DNA from 4 places in the Kitasatospora brasiliensis genome. Region 3 is predicted to be linked to each of the others. Evidence: riboswitches for the same ligand, from Rfam matches in the RefSeq annotation. Region 3 holds a riboswitch; each other region holds the start of a gene.
The links. Region 3 has a riboswitch for cobalamin ahead of QWJ13_RS00350 (CoA-acylating methylmalonate-semialdehyde dehydrogenase). Riboswitches for the same ligand answer to the same signal wherever they lie in the genome.
Positions count from the first base shown of each region.

Region 1: another riboswitch for cobalamin. It lies ahead of QWJ13_RS24150 (cobalamin biosynthesis protein); the one in region 3 lies ahead of QWJ13_RS00350 (CoA-acylating methylmalonate-semialdehyde dehydrogenase).
Region 2: another riboswitch for cobalamin. It lies ahead of nicT (Nickel transporter NicT); the one in region 3 lies ahead of QWJ13_RS00350 (CoA-acylating methylmalonate-semialdehyde dehydrogenase).
Region 4: another riboswitch for cobalamin. It lies ahead of QWJ13_RS21065 (FecCD family ABC transporter permease); the one in region 3 lies ahead of QWJ13_RS00350 (CoA-acylating methylmalonate-semialdehyde dehydrogenase).

Region 1 is NZ_JAUOOW010000006.1:300,107-302,298, forward strand. Features, by position in the region: gene QWJ13_RS24145 (alpha/beta hydrolase family protein) at 1-299, opposite strand, end outside; cobalamin riboswitch at 678-809, shown strand; gene QWJ13_RS24150 (cobalamin biosynthesis protein) at 950-1,945, shown strand; gene QWJ13_RS24155 (cobyric acid synthase) at 1,942-2,192, shown strand, end outside.
Region 2 is NZ_JAUOOW010000001.1:576,357-578,548, reverse strand. Features, by position in the region: gene QWJ13_RS02590 (hypothetical protein) at 1-950, opposite strand, end outside; cobalamin riboswitch at 1,109-1,319, shown strand; gene nicT (Nickel transporter NicT) at 1,351-2,192, shown strand, end outside.
Region 3 is NZ_JAUOOW010000001.1:88,585-90,776, reverse strand. Features, by position in the region: gene QWJ13_RS00360 (SulP family inorganic anion transporter) at 1-381, shown strand, start outside; gene QWJ13_RS00355 (zinc ribbon domain-containing protein YjdM) at 435-791, shown strand; cobalamin riboswitch at 969-1,143, shown strand; gene QWJ13_RS00350 (CoA-acylating methylmalonate-semialdehyde dehydrogenase) at 1,335-2,192, shown strand, end outside.
Region 4 is NZ_JAUOOW010000005.1:338,955-341,146, reverse strand. Features, by position in the region: gene QWJ13_RS21065 (FecCD family ABC transporter permease) at 1-1,059, opposite strand, end outside; cobalamin riboswitch at 1,166-1,296, opposite strand; gene sodN (superoxide dismutase, Ni) at 1,385-1,780, opposite strand; gene sodX (nickel-type superoxide dismutase maturation protease) at 2,027-2,192, shown strand, end outside.

The DNA.
Region 1 (2,192 bases), on a different contig from region 3:
GTGCCGCGCTCGGCGCGGACCAGCCGTCGGGTGACGCCCCGCTCGTCGCTGTGCAGGATCTCCTCCACGACCGCGTGCCCGCCGTCCCCCCACTCGACCGCCCAGCGGCCCGGGCGCAGGCTCGCCGGGCCGCGGGTGAAGGTGACCCGGCCGGGAGCCAGGTCCCGGACCAGGACCGGCCCGGACTCCCGGGCGGCGGTCGCCGGACGGACCAGCCGCTCGGAGGCCCGACGACCGACCACCAGCACGGCTGCCCCGACCGCGGCGGCCGCCACGACGGCGGCGGTTCCCCAACGCATCTCGCTCCCCTGCTCTGTTGTTCACGTGCTCCGCTGTTCACGTGGCCTGTTGCTCACGTGCCCCGCTCTTCACGTGCTCCGCTGCTCACGTGCCCGCTGCTCACGGACCGGACGGTGTTCGTGCACCAGTTCACCGGCATACCGCCCGCCCGGCCACCGGACTGGGCCGTTCGGGTCACCGGGGGCGGCCCGACGACATGGGAAGAGGCACCGGGGAGGTGCCGGAAAGGTGCTGAGGAGGCGTCGGAAACGAACGGTGCGTCGGTGACGATCCCACCGGCCGTCAGCCCCGCCCGCGTGTGACCAACCCCTCCGTGACCTCGGTTGACTCCCGCTTCGAGCCCGTGATGGGATCCTGAGGCCAAACGGAGGCATGGAGAGGAAGCCGGTGGAATTCCGGCGCGGTCCCGCCACTGTCACCGGGAAGCACGCTCGGAACAACGCCACGGCGGCCGTCGAAGGCCGCTGGAAGGCTCCGGGAGTGCGTTCGACCCGGAAGCCAGGAGACTCTCGCCCCCGTCACGTCGATCCAGGGCGCGGACCCTGAGTGAGGACACGCACGCGATGCAGGCTGCCCCGCCCTGCCGGACGCCGAGCTGCCTTCCGCCGTGCGGCCGATGACCCCGCTGACGCCGTCTCCACGCCCGCTGGTGCCTGCTCCCCGCCCACTGGCGCCTGCTCCGCGCCCGCTGACCCGCGCCGTCGCCTTCGCACTCGGCGCCGTCGCGGGTTACGCCGCCGACGCCCGCTTCGCCGACCCCCGCCGGGGCCACCCGGTGGCCGTCTTCGGCAGCGCCGCGACCCGGCTGGAGCGACGGCTGTGGCGCGACGACCGGGCCACCGGCGCCGGGTACACGGCGCTGTGCGTGGGCGCGGTCGCGGCGGGCGCGCTCGCCATGGACCGTACGGTCGGCCGACGCCCGCTGGGCCGGGCGGCGCTGGCGGCGGCCGCGACCTGGACGGTGCTCGGCGGCACCTCGCTGACCAGGGAGGCGCGCACCATCGGCCGTTCGCTGGCCGCCGACGACCTCGCGGCCGCCCGGGAGCGGCTGCCGCACTTGTGCGGACGGGACCCGAGCGCGCTGGACGGGCAGCAGATCGCCCGGGCGGTGGTCGAGTCGGTCGCCGAGAACACCGCCGACGCCGTGGTGAACGCGCTGACCTGGGGCGCCCTGGCCGGCACCCCCGGCCTGCTGGCCTTCCGCGCCGTCAACACCCTGGACGCGATGGTGGGCCACCGTTCGCCGCGCTACGCCCGCTTCGGCTGGGCCTCGGCCCGGCTGGACGACCTGGCGGGCTGGCCCGGCGCCCGGCTGACGGCGCTGCTGACGGTGGCCGCCGCGCCCGAGCCCCGGACCGCCTGGCGGGTCTGGCGCCGGGACGGCTCCGCGCACCCGAGCCCGAACGCGGGCCAGGCGGAGGCGGCGTTCGCCGGCGCGGTGGGCGTCCGGCTGGGCGGGACGCTCCGGTACGGAGAGCGGGTGGAGGACCGGCCGGTCCTGGGCGCGGAGCTGCGGCCGGTGACGGTGGACGACATCGAGCGGGCCTGCGCGCTCTCCCGGCGGGTGGGCGCGCTGGCGCTGGGCACCGCGGTCGCCGGGCACGTGCTGCTGCGCACGCTCCTGAAGAAGAGGGGACGGGTATGACGAACGCGCTGCTGGTCGCTGGGACGACCTCGGACGCGGGCAAGAGCGTGGTGACGGCCGGGATCTGCCGTTGGCTCGCCCGCCAGGGCGCCCGGGTCGCGCCGTTCAAGGCGCAGAACATGTCGCTCAACTCCTTCGTCACCGCCGACGGCGCGGAGATCGGCCGCGCCCAGGCGATGCAGGCGCAGGCCGCCCGGGTGGAGCCGGAGGCCGCGATGAACCCGGTGCTGCTCAAGCCCGGCGCGGA
Region 2 (2,192 bases), 490 kb from region 3:
TAGCTGGGGGAGCGCGGGTCGAGTTCGGCGGCGCCGGTGGCGACCAGCACGGTGGGGCGCTCCAGGGCGGCGCCGTAGAAGGAGACCGAGCCGTGGTCGCCGATCAGGAGGTCGGCGGCGACCAGGGCGGTCTGCCAGCCCTGGTGGGGCGGGATCAGGCGCAGGCCCATCCGGCGGGCGCCGTCGAGCAGGGCCTCGGGGTCGTGCCGGCTCCAGATGTTGGGGTGCAGCACCACGGCGACGGTGTACTCGTCGGCGGGCAGCCGGCGGACCAGCCGCTGGGGGAGGTCGGGGCGGCGGCCGAATAACGAGTGCTCGCTCCAGGTGGAGTTGACGACGACGAGCCGCCGCCCGTCGACGGCGCCGAGGGCGGCGCGGTAGCCGTCCCGGGAGCGCCGGCTGGCGAGCATCCGGTCGAAGCACGGGTCGCCGACCACCCGGGCGACGTCCAGCGCCTCGGGGCAGGAGACCCGCAGCCGGTCCAGTTGCTCGGGGTGGGAGAGGCCGAGGACGTCCACGAACACCCGTCCGCGGTGGGTGAGTTCGTTCCGGGACAGGCCGGCGGCGCTGACCGCGTCGCCGGTGGACTCGGTGACCAGGCGGTTGTAGCCGGCGCCGTGCGGGAGGACGACGAGGCGGGCGTCCAGGCGGTGCATGGAGGAGTGGACGGCGCAGGCGACGGCCAGGTCGAAGCGGCGGCGGACGGCGTCCTCCCAGTCCAGCACGGTGAAGCCGGGCAGGCCGTGCAGGTACTCGTCCAGGGCGCGGTCGGCGAAGGCGGAGCCGGGGTTGACGGTGAAGTACCGCTCGACGCCGTCCGGGCTCAGCAGGGTGAGGACGTCCAGGACCCGGGTGGCCGAGGTGAGGGTGCGGGCGACCGCCAGCACGCGGGCCCTGACCGGCCGGGTGTTCCAGCGGTCGGCGGGCCAGACGTGGGGGTGGGACGGCACACCATGATCGTACTCATCGGGCCCGGCGGCGGCGCGCCCTTCCGGAGATCGGGTCGGCCGGATGTACGGGACGCGTGCGGGCGTCCGCGTCCGGCGGCGTTCTGTGATTCCGGACACCTGCGCAGGTCTGGGGCCTTGCACGGGTCGGGTGAGGCCCCTACCGTGTTGCCCGCCGTGGTGCTCGGGAAGACCGGTGACGGACCCTCAGGGGTCCCAGCCCGGAGCGGCCCTCGCCACTGTGATCGGGTCGTTCCTCCGCCCGTGGAGGAGCGTCGCCGGTACCCATGAAGCCACTGGGCGCCTCGCGCCTGGGAAGGCGGGTACGGGTGTCCCGTAAGCCAGGAGACCGGCCACGGCATCTCACGAGGTATTCCACGAGGTGCTGGAGCGTGATCCGCAGATGACCCTGCCCGAAACCGTGGCCGGCGGCGCCAAGCCGGCCCCCTCCGTGCTGCCCACCTTCGCGTGGCGGCGCGAGGACACCGTCCGTACGGTCGGGCTGATGGGGGTGATCCTGGCCATGCACGTGGTGGCCTTCGGCACCCTGATCTTCCTGGTCGCACCCGAGAAGTACGAGGTCGGCACCCAGGTCTTCGGGGTGGGCCTGGGCATCACCGCCTACACCCTCGGCATGCGGCACGCCTTCGACGCCGACCACATCGCGGTGATCGACAACACCACCCGCAAGCTGATGGCGGACGGGAAGCGGCCGGTCTCGGTGGGCTTCTGGTTCGCCCTCGGGCACTCCTCGATGGTGGTGCTGATGGCCGCCCTGGTGGCGGGCGGGGCGCAGCTGGCGAACACCCTGATGGACGACGAGTCGACCACCCACAAGTGGCTCGGCGTGGTCGGGACGACCACCTCCGGCGTGTTCCTCTACCTGATCGGCGCGCTCAACCTGGCGGCGCTGCTCGGCATCCTCAAGGTGTTCCGGGCGATGCGGGCCGGGCAGTTCGACGAGAAGGAGCTGGAGGCGCACCTGGACTCGCGGGGCTTCATGGCCCGGGTGCTGAACCGGGCGACCCGCTCGATCACCCGGCCGGGGCAGATGTTCCCGGTGGGGATGGTGCTGGGCCTGGGCTTCGACACCGCGACCGAGGTCACCCTGATGGTGATGGCCGGTTCGGGCGCGGCCTCGGGGCTGCCCTGGTACGCGATCGTCTGCCTGCCGTTGCTGTTCGCGGCCGGGATGAGCCTGTTCGACACCCTGGACGGGACGTTCATGAACTTCGCGTACCAGTG
Region 3 (2,192 bases):
CTCGCCGAGCACATCGTCGCCTACCGCATCGACGGGCCGCTGCTGTTCGCGGCCGCGCACCGCTTCCTGCTCGAATTCACCGAGGCCGCCGAGGCCGACGTCGCGATCCTGCGGATGTCGCGGGTCAGCGCGATCGACGCCAGCGGCGCGACCGTCCTCGGCGACGCCATCACCGCACTCCGGCGGCGCGGCACCCTCGTCCTGGTCTCCGGCATCCGCGACGAGCACCAGCGCCCGCTGGACGCCCTCGGCGTGCTCGACCCGCTGCGCGCCGACGGACACGTCTTCGCCACCACCCCCGAGGCCATCGCCCACGCCCGGGCCCACCTGCACGACCGGGCGGCCCTCGTCGGCCACGGCGTCGGCCGGAACCCCCGCTGACCTCCTCACCCGTCCCGTAGATCGCCCTCGAACATCCTGGATAAGCTGAACTCATGAGCGACAACCTTCCCCCGTGCCCGCAGTGCTCCAGCGAGTACACCTATGAGATGAACGCCCTCATGGTCTGCCCCGAGTGCGCCCACGAGTGGGTGCCCGGCGGCGCCGACCAGGCCGGGGCGCCGGTCGGCGAGCGGGTGATCAAGGACGCTGTCGGCAATGTGCTGAGCGACGGGGACACCGTCACCGTGGTCAAGGCGCTCAAGGTCAAGGGCAGCGTCTCCGGCATCAAGGCCGGCACCAAGGTGCGCAACATCCGCCTGGTGGACGGCGTCGACGGGCACGACATCGACTGCCGCATCGAGGGCTTCGGCGCGATGCAGCTCAAGTCCAGCGTGGTCAAGAAGGCCTGACCCGCGGGGCTCGGCCGTCCGAGGCCGTCCGAGGCCGTCCGAGCCCCCGACGACGAGCACGGAGGAATCCCGTGGGTGCCCAGGCGCCCGCGGGATTCCGGCGTTTCACGCCGTTTCACGCACCCTGGCCAGGTTCGCCGGCTGTCGCCCTGGACTTACTAGGACGTCCAACTATATGGTCGATGGCAGGTCCGCGGTGTCAGGGAAGCCGGTGTGAGTCCGGCACGGTCCCGCCACTGTGACCGGGGAGTCCGTCCTCATGCGACAGAGGGCCACTGGCAGCCAGCCGGGAAGGCCAGGGGGCGGGCGTGGATCCGGGAGTCAGGATACCGGCCGCGGATGGTTCGTGTTTTCCACGAGGATGGAGACGACACGCATGACTCCGGGCCGCTGTTCCCGCTCCGCTGCCGTGCTGCCGACCGCCGGAGCCCACTGCTTCTGACGGTTCGTCAACTGACCCACCCCGCACGGTCGATGTGTCGATCTGTGCGCGGTGGTGCGCTCCATTCCTCCTCTCCCGAATCCTGACGAGAGAAGGAACCGATGGTCCGTGAACTGACCCACTTCGTCGGCGGCAAGCACACCGCCGGGACGTCCGGCCGGTACGGCGACGTCTTCGACCCCAACACCGGCCGGGTGCAGGCCCGGGTGCCGCTGGCCGACCGCGCCGAGGTCGATGCGGTGATCGCCGACGCGGCGCAGGCCCAGCCCGAGTGGGCGGCCTGGAACCCGCAGAAGCGGGCCCGGGTGCTGCTGCGCTTCCTGCAACTGGTGGAGCGGGAGAAGGCGGACCTCGCCCGGCTGCTCTCCGCCGAGCACGGCAAGACCGTGGCCGACGCCCACGGGGACCTCCAACGCGGCCTGGAGGTCGTCGAGTTCGCGGCGGGCATCCCGCACCTGCTGAAGGGCGAGTTCAGCGACAACGCCGGCACCGGCATCGACGTGTACTCGATGCGCCAGCCGCTCGGCGTGGTCGCCGGCATCACCCCGTTCAACTTCCCGGCGATGATCCCGCTCTGGAAGGCCGCGCCCGCGCTGGCCTGCGGCAACGCCTTCGTGCTCAAGCCCTCGGAGCGCTGCCCCTCGGTGCCGCTGCGGCTGGCCGAGCTGTTCCTGGAGGCCGGGCTGCCGCCGGGCGTGCTCAATGTGGTGAACGGCGGCAAGGAGGCCGTGGACACCCTGCTGGAGGACCCGCGCGTCCAGGCGCTCGGGTTCGTCGGATCGACGCCGATCGCGCAGCACGTGTACGCCACCGCCGCCGCGAACGGGAAGCGGGCGCAGTGCTTCGGCGGCGCCAAGAACCACCTGATCGTGATGCCGGACGCCGACCTCGACCAGGCCGCGGACGCGCTGATCGGCGCCGGGTACGGTTCGGCCGGCGAGCGGTGCATGGCGATCTCG
Region 4 (2,192 bases), on a different contig from region 3:
CATCAGCAGCAGGAAGGCGGGCACGCCGAGCACCGCGGTGAACACCCCGACGGGCAGTTCGGCGGGCGCCAGCAGGGTGCGCGACGCGATGTCCACCCAGACCAGCAGCAGTGCCCCGGCGAGCGGCGCGATCACCAGCACCCGGCGGTGCCCGGCGCCGACCAGCATCCGGGCCAGGTGCGGCATCAGCAGCCCGACGAAGCCGATCGCCCCGCTGACCGCGACCACGGTGCCGGTGACGGCGGCGGTGACCACGAACAGCTCGCGGCGCAGCCGGTCCGGGTCCACCCCGAGCGAGGCGGAGGTCTCGTCGCCCATGGCGAGCGCGTCCAGCCGGCCGGCGGCGCACTGCAGGTAGGCCAGGCCGGCCAGCACGGTGGCGGCGGCGAGCGGCACCTTGCCCCAGGTGGCGCCGCCGAGGCTGCCGAGCAGCCACATCATGGCGTCCCGGGCGGCCTCGCCGCGGTCGGCGGCGAAGACCATCAGGGTGGTGGCGGCGGAGAAGCCGTAGGACAGGGCGGTGCCGGTGAGCACCAGGCGCAGCGGGGTGAGCCCGTACGCGGTGCGGGCGGCGAGGTAGACCAGTGTCATCGCGGCGAGCGCGGAGCCGAAGGCGGAGGCGGAGATCGCCCACACCCCGAGCGAGGCGAAGGCGCCGAACAGCAGGACGGCGTTGGCGCCGACGGCCGCGCCGGAGGAGATGCCGAGGACGAAGGGGTCGGCCAGGGCGTTGCGCACCAGGGCCTGGACGGCGACGCCGCAGGCGGCCAGTCCGGCGCCGACCACGGCGGCGAGGATGGTGCGCGGCAGCCGGATCTGCCAGACGATCGCGTAGGCGGCGGCCTCGTCCGCGTCCAGCCGACCGCCGGTCAGTCCGGCGCCGAGCAGCCGCAGGACGTGGGGCAGGTCGATCCCGGAGGAGCCGAGGGCGACCCCGCAGACCAGCGAGAGCAGCAGGGCGACGGCGAGGCCGGCGGCGAGCGGGGCGACGGGTGCGCGGCGGGTGGGCGGGCCGGCCGCGCGGTCTGCGGGCGCGCGGTCCACGGAGGGGCGGTTCACGGGTGCGCCTTGCCTCGGGCCGCGGGTGCGCCGGGGCGGGCGCGCGGGCGTGCCGGGGCGCCGTTCCCCTCGCAGTCCGCGGCGAGTTGTCGGGAGGTCGGCGGCCGAGGGCGATCGGGCTGGCGTGGCCGTCCGGGCTGGTACGGGCCGCGCTCACCGTTGCGGGTCAGCGCCGGATTCACACCGGACTTCCCCCTCGGACGCCCTGGCAGCATAACAGCCGCTCAGGGCATTCAACCCTTACCGATGGCGGGTGGGACGTGAACGCACGACCGCCCCCGTCCGGTGGTCCGGACGGGGGCGGTCGGGTGGCGACTCGTCAGGCTCAGGCCTGCTTGGTCTCCCAGAAGATCTTGTCGACCTCGGCGATCAGGTCCAGCAGGGCCTGGCCGGTGGCCGGGTCGGTGGACGCCTTGGCGGCCGAGGCGGCCTTCAGGGTGTCGTTGATCAGCTGGTGCAGCTGCGGGTACTTCTCGAAGTGCGGGGCCTTGAAGTAGTCGCTCCACAGCACCGAGATGTGGTGCTTGACGGCCTCGGCGCGCTGCTCCTTGATGATGATGGCGCGGGCGCGGAAGTGCGCGTCCTCGTTGGCCTGGTACTTCTCCTGGGTGGCCTTGACGGACTCGGCCTCCAGCTTGGCCTGCGCCGGGTCGTAGACGCCGCACGGCAGGTCGCAGTGGGCGTGGGCGGTGGCGCGAGGTGCAAACAGACGAGAGAACATGGGAGTCCTTCCTTAGATCGTCTTCCCGCGCCCGAGATTACCCTTCCGCCCTCCCGGATTCGCGATCGGGCGGTGGGCCTAGGGCAAAAGGCGGACCGGGAACCATGTCATTTCGGACATCGAACGGATGACGGTCCGTACGGCAGACTGGGGGTCGGCCGAGCGGGAGGAGGAGTCGTGGCGCGGAGCACGCGACCGGAGGGCAGCGCACTGCCGTTCGGGCTGGTCGACGTGGCGGGGCCGTCGATGGTCCCGACCCTGCGCGAGGGCGACCGGCTGCTGGTCCGCTACGGGGCCCCGATCCGGCCGGGCGCGGTGGTGCTCTTCCGGCACCCCTTCCAGCAGGACCTGCTGGTGGTGAAGCGGGCCGCGGAGCGCCGGGCCGAGGGCTGGTGGCTGCTGTCCGACAACC